Regions from separate parts of the Streptomyces sp. LN549 genome, predicted to be linked through region 2. Evidence: riboswitches for the same ligand, from Rfam matches in the RefSeq annotation. Region 2 holds a riboswitch; the other holds the start of a gene.
The links. Region 2 has a riboswitch for cyclic di-AMP ahead of SH922_RS04960 (C40 family peptidase). Riboswitches for the same ligand answer to the same signal wherever they lie in the genome.
Positions count from the first base shown of each region.

Region 1 (4,387 bases), 2.4 Mb from region 2:
TGATCTGGCCGCAGTTCACGGCGACCGCGAGGTCGGCGATGGTGACGTCCTCGGTCTCGCCGGAGCGGTGCGACATCATGCACTTGAAGCCGTTGCGCTGGGCCAGCTCGACGGCGTCCAGGGTCTCGGTCAGCGAACCGATCTGGTTGACCTTGACGAGCAGGGCGTTGGCGGAGCCCTCCTCGATGCCGCGGGCCAGACGCTCCGGGTTGGTGACGAAGAGGTCGTCGCCGACGATCTGCACCTTGGCGCCGATCTTGTCGGTGATGACCTTCCAGCCGGCCCAGTCGTCCTCGTACAGCGGGTCCTCGATGGAGACCAGCGGGTACGCGGAGACGAGCTCCTCGTAGTACTCGGTCATCTCGGCGGCCGAGCGGGACTTGCCCTCGAACTCGTACTTGCCGTCCTTGTAGAACTCCGAGGCGGCGACGTCGAGCGCGAGCGCGATGTCCTTGCCCGGGGCGTAGCCGGCTTCCTTGATGGCCTCGACGATGAGGTCGAGCGCGGCGCGGTTCGACTCCAGGTTCGGCGCGAAGCCGCCCTCGTCACCGAGACCGGTGGACAGGCCCTTGGTCTTCAGGACCTTCTTCAGCGTGTGGTAGACCTCGGCGCCCCAGCGCAGGGCCTCGGAGAAGGACTCCGCGCCGATCGGGGCGATCATGAACTCCTGGATGTCCACGTTGGAGTCGGCGTGCGACCCACCGTTGAGGATGTTCATCATCGGGACGGGCAGCAGGTGCGCGTTCGGGCCACCGAGGTAGCGGAACAGCGGCAGGTCCGAGGCCTCGGAGGCGGCGTGGGCCACGGCGAGCGAGACGCCGAGGATGGCGTTGGCGCCGAGCGAGCCCTTGTTCTCCGTGGCGTCCAGGTCGAACATCGCCTGGTCGATCAGCCGCTGCTCGGTCGCGTCGTAACCGACGAGCTCCGGGCCGATCTGCTCGATCACGGCGAGGACGGCCTTCTCGACGCCCTTGCCGTGGTAGCGGTTGGGGTCTCCGTCGCGAAGCTCGATGGCCTCGAACGCACCGGTGGAGGCGCCGGACGGAACGGCAGCACGGCCCGTGCTGCCGTCGTCGAGGCCGACCTCGACCTCGACCGTGGGGTTTCCGCGGGAGTCGAGGATTTCCCTGGCTACGACGACGTCGATGGACGGCACGAGGCATCTCCTTCTGGGATATGACGCTGGTGGTGCAGGGTCGCTTTGGCCTTGCGACAAGAGCCTAACCGGCCGGGCCGCCTCAACCGGCCGACCGCCCGTCCCCTGGGACGAAAAAGGACTCAAGAGCGGGCACGGCAGGACAAAGGGCCAGAATTCTACTGACTAGTAACTACAACAGTTGAACGATCACGCCGAAAACCGGCCGACCCCGACCCGGCACGCACGGGGGGAAGATGCGCACCGGGCCGGGGCGGCCGGAGTGATCAGCGAGGAGAGATCGCGACTACTTCGTCAGGTGGAGCTGCTGACCCGGGTAGATCAGGTCGGCGTCCGTGACGATGTCCTTGTTCAGCTTGAAGAGCTGCTCCCAGCCACCCTTGACCTTGTGGTCGGCAGCGATCTTGCTCAGGGAGTCGCCGGCGACGACCTTGTACTCGCCGTCACCCTTCTCGACCTTCTTGCCGGTCGGGGTGGTGACGGTCTTCGACTCGGACCTTGGGGGCGGCCGAGCGGTCCGAGCGGTTGGTGGAGGGGGCCTCGGTGCGCTCGGCCTTCTTCGGCTCGGCCTGCTGGACCGGCGCCGACTCCTGCTTCGGGGCGGCCTTGGGAGCGGCCTCGGTCTTGGCGGCGGAGGAGCCGGTGTCGACACCCGGGTCGACACCGTCGTTGCTCAGGTTGCCGGCACCGGCACAGGCCCAGGCGCCCGGGCCCTGAAGGTCGAGGAGCTTCTCGGCGACGGCGATCTGCTGGGCCTTGGTGGCCAGGTCGGCGCGGGCCGCGTACTGGGTACCGCCGGCGGCGGCCCAGCTGGACTGCGAGAACTGCAGGCCACCGTAGTAACCGTTGCCGGTGTTGATGGACCAGTTGCCACCGGACTCGCACTGGGCGACGGCGTCCCACGTGGACACGGAGGCGGCGGAGGCGCCGGTGGCACCCATCAGAGGCACGGCGATGGCGGCACCGGCGACACCGGCGAGCGTGGCGATACGGACGGCCTTGGACGGGCGACGGTGCTTGTTGCCCTTGCTGTTGAGCAGCATCGAGACTTCTCCTCACCGACGCCTACGAGGTGAGCTGTCGGGTTCGGGCCAAGTGAGTTGCCCGGTCGCACGTCCTAGCGCACGACTTCACCCCAAGCCGGTCCTGATGCGTCTTGCGACGACCGGGCCCGGCGCTTACCTGGGTCCCCCGCTCCTGCCTACGGCGCTTTACGCGTCTGTTCCCTTCGACCGACGGCAGGATTCGGCGTGACGATCGACGGGGCCCGCGGTGCGAGCGGTTCCGACCGTAAACACACCACCCCGCATATCCAAAGATGGACATACCGGATAAACAGCCCCTCCTTGCATCCGAAGAACCGTCGTTTGCGCAGGTGGGAACGGATACGGCGGGACCTCCCGGACAAGATGCGCCAGTTCACGCAAAGAGACCCATGTCTCACTTAGTCAAAAGTGGGACATAGGCCTCTTAACTACCCCAATTTTTGGGGTGTTTTCAGCTGATCATCAGACCGCTCTCACTCGGCCTTCACGCCGAGATCGAGGCTCTGGCCAGGCAGGATGAGGTCGGGGTCGGAGCCGACTTCCGCCTTGTTGGCCTCGTACAGCTGGGTCCAGCCGCCGGACAGCTTCTGTGCATCAGCAATGGCCCAGAGGTTGTCGCCGGCTCGCACGGTGTACGTACCGTCAGCAGCCGCGGCACCGCTGTCGCGTGCGTCACCGTCACCACGCGAGGCGTGCCGCCCCGCGTCCCGGTCACTGCCGTTGCCGCTCCCCCGGGTCTCCTCGGGCGCCGGAGCGCCCCGGTGCTTGCCGGCCTTCTCCTGCCCCCCGGAGGGATCCTCCTCGGCGCCGGAGGCGTCACCCGAGGGCGACGTGGAGGGCGTGGCCGACGGGGACGCGGACGCGTCCGGCTTCCCGCCCTTGTCCTCCGCCTCGTCCGTGGCCCCGTCCGCCGGCTTCGTCGCGTCCGAGGACGCGCCGTCCGACGCGGTCGCGTCCCCGGAGGGGTCGCTGCCCGCGGACGGGTCCGCGCTACCGGTGGGGTCGCCGGACGGCGTGCTGCCCGGATCCACACCCGGCAGGCCGGTGTCCACCGCGAGGCCCGAGATGACCGCGCAACTGGGCCACGCCTTCGGCCCCTGGTCGTCCAGGACCTTCTCCGCCACGGCGATCTGCTGCGAGCGGCTGGCGAGGTCCGCGCGCTCCGCGTACGACTCGCCGCCGTACGACTTCCAGACCTCCTGCGAGAACTGCAGGCCGCCGTAGTAGCCGTTGCCGAGGTCGGCGCTCCACATGCCGCCGCTCTCGCACTCGGCCACCCGGTCCCAGGTCGAGGCGTCGGCGGCGTGCGCACCTGCCGCGCCGAGCAGCGGGATGGCGATGGCCGAGCCGGTCACGCCTGCGGCGACGATGATCGCGGGTGCCTGCCGAGGGCGACGGTGTCTGCCGTTCGCGGAGCCCATGGGGATGCCTTCCGTGTGACTGACGAGTGACTGGTGAGTCGAACGGTGAACCTAGCGGGACTCGAACGTGTGTCACAAGTCGATGCAGCAGAGATCACGTGAAAGTCACAGAGTTGACAGAGTGTCACCTTCACCGAGCGCCGATCCCGGGGTGAACTCCACCGGCAGGGTGCGCAGTCCACGCATGATGAGCCCGCCACGCCACCGCAAATCGGCAGGTTCCCCCGCAAGTCGCAGGTCCGGAAGGCGTTTCAGGAGCGTGGCGAGAGCGGCCTGCCCCTCCAGCCGGGCGAGCGGTGCTCCCAGGCAGTAGTGGATTCCGTGACCGTAACCGAGGTGCTGATTGTCACGCCGCGAGAGGTCCAGCGTGTCCGGTCCGCCGAAGCGTTCGGGGTCCCGGTCGGCGGCCGCCAGCACGACGAGGACGGGGTCACCCTCGGCCACCCCCTGCCCACCGATCGTCAGCGCCTCGGTGGCGTACCGCCAAGTCGCCAGCTCCACCGGACCGTCGTACCGCAGCAGTTCCTCGACACCCATGGCCAACAGCTCCGTCTCCCCCGCGGCGAGGGAACGCTGGAGCTGCGCGCGCTGCTCCGGGTGACCCAGCAGGGTGTGGACGCTGTTGCCGATCAGGTTGACGGTGGTCTCGAAACCGGCAAAAAGGAGGATAAAGGCCATTGCGGCGGCCTCGTTCTCCGTCAGGTGCTCACCGTGGTCGCTCGCCCGGATCAGCCCTGAGATCAGGTCGTCCCCCGGGTTCTCGC
Region 1 is NZ_JAZHRI010000002.1:3,530,462-3,534,848, forward strand. Features, by position in the region: gene eno (phosphopyruvate hydratase) at 1-1,156, opposite strand, end outside; partial or broken gene SH922_RS15775 (transglycosylase family protein) at 1,443-2,199, opposite strand; cyclic di-AMP (ydaO/yuaA leader) riboswitch at 2,204-2,375, opposite strand; gene SH922_RS15780 (transglycosylase family protein) at 2,676-3,623, opposite strand; gene SH922_RS15785 (cytochrome P450) at 3,729-4,387, opposite strand, start outside.
Region 1: another riboswitch for cyclic di-AMP. It lies ahead of SH922_RS15775 (transglycosylase family protein); the one in region 2 lies ahead of SH922_RS04960 (C40 family peptidase).

Region 2 (4,387 bases):
GCGGCGTCGCACCGCAGGGCCGTGCCGCATGTGGTGCCTCCCTCCCACTCCCTGTCGAGCGGACAGTGTGGCGCCCTTACGGGGCATCCGGGGCAGAGTTCACCGCTTCGAGCGACAGATATATGCATATCTTGGTGGATCGCCGTTACAGAGGGCAGCATCAGTGGCAATCTGGCGCGAAGCACAACCCGGACCAACGATCGCGGGGTCGCTTCCGGGTGGGAAAGGGACGGCTCGCCATGGCAGACCATCAAGAAGCAAGCGTCACTCTGCCGAGCGAGCCGGTCTCGGTCTCCGCGGCCCGGAGATATGTGGCCCGGGTACTGGCCGACTGGGGACTTCCCGACGACGCGGAGACGGGGGAGACCGTCCGGCTCATCGTCTCGGAGCTCGCGACCAACGCCGTCCAGCACACCTTCGGACAGTCACCCACGTTCACCGTGGACCTCCGGCTGGAACGGGAGGAGCAGCTGCGCCTCGGGGTGACGGACAGTCACCCCCGGTGGCCCCAGCGACTCCCTGCGGCCGTGCAGCAGGACAACGGGCGCGGCATGGTGATCATCCGCTCGCTGGCCAAGGAGTACGGTGGCCGGCTGACCGTCACCCCCACCGCGGACGGCGGGAAGACCGTCTGGATCGCGCTGCCGTGGCACGTGGCCGTCCAGCACTGACTGCCCCGCCGCGCACCCCGGTCACAGGGGCGCTGCGGCCCGCCCGAATCCGCTGCGCAGCAGAGCCCGCAGCGTCGCCGCCGCGGCGCTCGCGCGGTCGCCACGGTGCACCACCGAGATCGTCCGGCGGAACGCGGCCGGCTCCAGCCGCCGTACGGACAGGGGCGTCGGCGACATCGCGGCGACCATTTCGGGTACGACCGCCATGCCGATGCCCGCGCTGACCAGGGCGCACACCAGCGCATAGCCGGGCGACTCGCATACCACCGCCGGCAGTGCCCCGGCCTCGGCGAGTGCGCTCTCCACCCCGCGGCGCGGCGGATGGGTGGGCGCGCTGCTGATCAGGGGCCGGCCTGCCAGCTCCGTCACCGGGAGCCGCCCGCTGCCGTCGGCCAGGACCTGGCCGACGGCCGTGATCAGCACCAGCTCCTCGACCAGGAGCGGCTCGAGGAGGACACCTGAGGGCGGCGGCGTCGCGGCGCCCGGCTCATAGGCATGGGTCAGCGCCAGATCCACCTCGCCCGCCGCCACCGCGGCCACCCCGCCCGGCGGCTCGTACTCGGTGACGGTCAGCTCCACGTCCGGGTGCGCCCGGCGGAACGCGCTCAGTACCGGCGGCAGCAGATGGATGCCTGCAGTGGTGAAGGTGCCGACCCGCAGGCGACCGCCGGAGAGTCCGGCCAGGCGAGCCAGTTCGTGGCGGGCCTGCTCCATCTCGTCGAGGACCCGCCGGGCGCGCCCGGCAAGCAGTTCGCCCGCTGCTGTCAGCCGGGCGCCTCGGTGATGGCGCACCAGCAGCGCCGCCCCCGCCTCCCGCTCCAGCTTGGCGAGCTGCTGGGAGAGCGCCGGGGCGGTATAGCCCAGGCGTGCGGCGGCCCGGGTGATCGAACCGGCCTCGGCGACCGCCACCAGCGCCGCGAGCCGTGTCGGGTCGTACATTAAGCGTTCCTTTTGGCAGACCCAGAAGATTGCAAGTACACGCTAAAGGCTACGGCGGTCCAGGGTGGAGCCATGGACGCACAACTGACCGCCTTCGTCGGGGTCGCCGCCGGCATGGTCGCCCTGCCCGGCGCGGACTTCACCGTCGTCGTACGCAACGCCCTCGCCTCGCGCGCGGCGGGGGTGGCGACCGCCCTCGGGGTCGCCGGGGGCCTCCTCGTCCACACCGCGCTCGCCGTCGCCGGTCTGGCCGCCGTGCTGGTGGCGGTGCCCGTGCTGTTCCGGACCGTCCAGCTCCTGGGCGGCGCCTACGTGCTCTACCTGGGCCTCAGTGCTCTGTATGCGGCCCGGCGACGCGGGGGGCCGGCGGCGGAGCCGGGGCCGGATGAGGGAGACGGTGGGCGGGCCACGATGGGAACCGGCCGCGCACTGCGCCAGGGATTCCTGACCAATGCGCTGAACCCCAAGGCGCCCGTGCTCTTCCTCAGCCTGCTGCCACAGTTCGTGCCGGCCGGGGCCGCGCCCCTGCCCAGGACGCTGCTGCTCGCCGCGATCGTCGTGCTGATGGCGCTGATCTGGTTCCCGGTCGTGGCGCTCCTGGTGGACCGCCTCGGCCGGTGGCTGCGCCGGCCGCGTACCACCCGGGCGATCGAGGGCGGCAGCGGCGCGGCACTCACCGCACTGGGGCTGGTCCTGGTGACCGGCCCGCTGCTGCACTGACGCGGGAGCACGGGCCGGGACGGGGGAGAGGCCTTGGCGGACCCGTCCGCAGCGGACCGGGGCGGGGCCTCAGCGGACCCGGCCGTAATAGACGCTCTTCGTCCAGATCTTCTCCAGGCGGACCACGGCCCCGGTCTTGGGCGAGTGCCAGATCTTGCCGCTGCCCGCGTAGATGCCCACGTGGTAGATGCTGCGGCCGGAATGGAAGAAGACCAGATCGCCGCGTTGCCGCTTGGAGGACGAGATGTGGCGGGTCTTGTTGTACTGCTGCTGGGCCGTGCGCGGGAGCTTCTTGCCCGCCTTCTTGAACGAGTAGAGCGTCAGGCCGGAACAGTCGAAGCGGCTGGGTCCGGTGGCGCCCCACCGGTAGGGCGCCCCCTTCTTCGACGCGGCGATGTTGAGCGCCTTCATCGAATGCGTCGCGGCCTGGGCTTCGGTCACGGCGCCGGGAACGAACAACGTGCCGCCGACAGCGGCGAGAGTCATGGCCGAGGCCGTCGTGGCCCGGGCGAGCAGAGACGGGACATGAACCTGCGCACTCATGCGCAACCCTTCGTCAGCCGCCTGTGAAGGATGACCTGTCGGGTTCGGGCTGGCGAAGTTGCCCGGCCGCGGATGCGGCTTCACCCCGAGGGACGACCGGAGGTCCGGTCGGCCCGTTGTGCTCGGGTCCTCCACTCCTGCCGATCCACTCCTGTCGACCAGGCATCCGGACGGCGGCAGGACTCGGCGTCCGCCCGGACCGCCCCGCCGCGGTGGCGGGGGCTTGTCGTCCCAGGGATCTTGACTCACCGAGTGCCGGATTTCCGAGGGGAAGCGGCGATATGTGAGGCTCATCACGACTGACCCGTTCGGGTGGGAAGGTGACTTTTCGGCAAACTGTCGACTCTCGCCGACCGGTGCCGCACCAGCCACGGAACGGGAGATTTCACCCATCGTCCACCGCGACAGCGCAAATTGAGCTGTCCCTCGGGCGAAGTAACGTCTACGCCGAACGAGGGAGAATATTTGGTCGACGCGTCGGGCGTGTCGGGTCGAGGGGCTGATCAACTAGGGGGCTCGGGTGGGAGGGTGATCCGCCCGGAGCGCCGTTCGCCGTCCAGCACGCGCAGCGCCCGGGTCAACGTGACTGCGTGGATCCGGGATTCGCCACGCTCGTGCATCAATGCGAGCGCGTCCCGCAGTGCGGCCGAGTACGAGGCCAGCGCCTGGGCGGCGCGCAGCGCGCCGTAGGTGTCGCCGCCGTGGGCCGGATTGATCCGGCCCACCTGGTCGAGGACTTGCAGGTAGCGGTCGATGAACTCGCCCTCCGCGCGGGTCAGGGCGGGCAGTGGAGCGAACTCCGGTGGCTGCATCGGGGATTCACCGCGTCGAGTGCGGAGGCAGCGACAGCGAGCGGTTCTGGACGATGTGGTCGACCAGCCCGTAGTCCTTGGCGCCCTCGGCGTCGAGGATGAGGTCGCGCTCGGTATCGGCGGTGATCTGCTCGGCGGGGCGGCCGGTGTGACGGGCCAGCATGCCGGTGAGCGTCTCGCGCATGCGGGCCAGCTCCCGTGCCTCGATCTCCAGATCGGACGGCTGCCCCTGTACCGGCTCGGCGAGTTCGGGCTGCTGCACCACCACGCGGGCGCCCGGCAGGGCGTGTCGTCTGCCCGGAGCTCCCGCCGCGAGCAGCACGGCGGCGCCGGCCCCCGCCTGGCCGAGACAGAAGGTCTCCACCTCGCAGGTGAGGAACATCATTGTGTCGTAGACGGCGGTCATGGCGCCGAACGTGCCGCCGGGGGAGTTGATGTAGAGCTGGATGGGCCGGTCCGGCGCGTCGTGCTCCAGGTACATGAACTGTGCGACCAGGTCACCGGCCGCAGTGTCGTCGACGGGGGTGCCGAGGAACACGACCCGTTCGGCCAGGAGCTTGGAGTACGGGTCGAGCGTGCGGGTCCCCTGGGAAGTGCGCTCGGTGAACTCGGGCAGTACATGGCGGGCGGCGGGGCGGTGCATGGCGAGGCCTCTCCTCCGGGGCGCGCGAGGCCATGAAGGCACTCGCGCACGCTTCTGGA
Region 2 is NZ_JAZHRI010000002.1:1,124,945-1,129,331, reverse strand. Features, by position in the region: gene SH922_RS04980 (helix-turn-helix domain-containing protein) at 1-30, opposite strand, end outside; gene SH922_RS04975 (ATP-binding protein) at 240-671, shown strand; gene SH922_RS04970 (LysR family transcriptional regulator) at 693-1,610, opposite strand; gene SH922_RS04965 (LysE family translocator) at 1,683-2,330, shown strand; gene SH922_RS04960 (C40 family peptidase) at 2,400-2,873, opposite strand; cyclic di-AMP (ydaO/yuaA leader) riboswitch at 2,877-3,072, opposite strand; gene SH922_RS04955 (hypothetical protein) at 3,377-3,685, opposite strand; gene SH922_RS04950 (ATP-dependent Clp protease proteolytic subunit) at 3,693-4,328, opposite strand.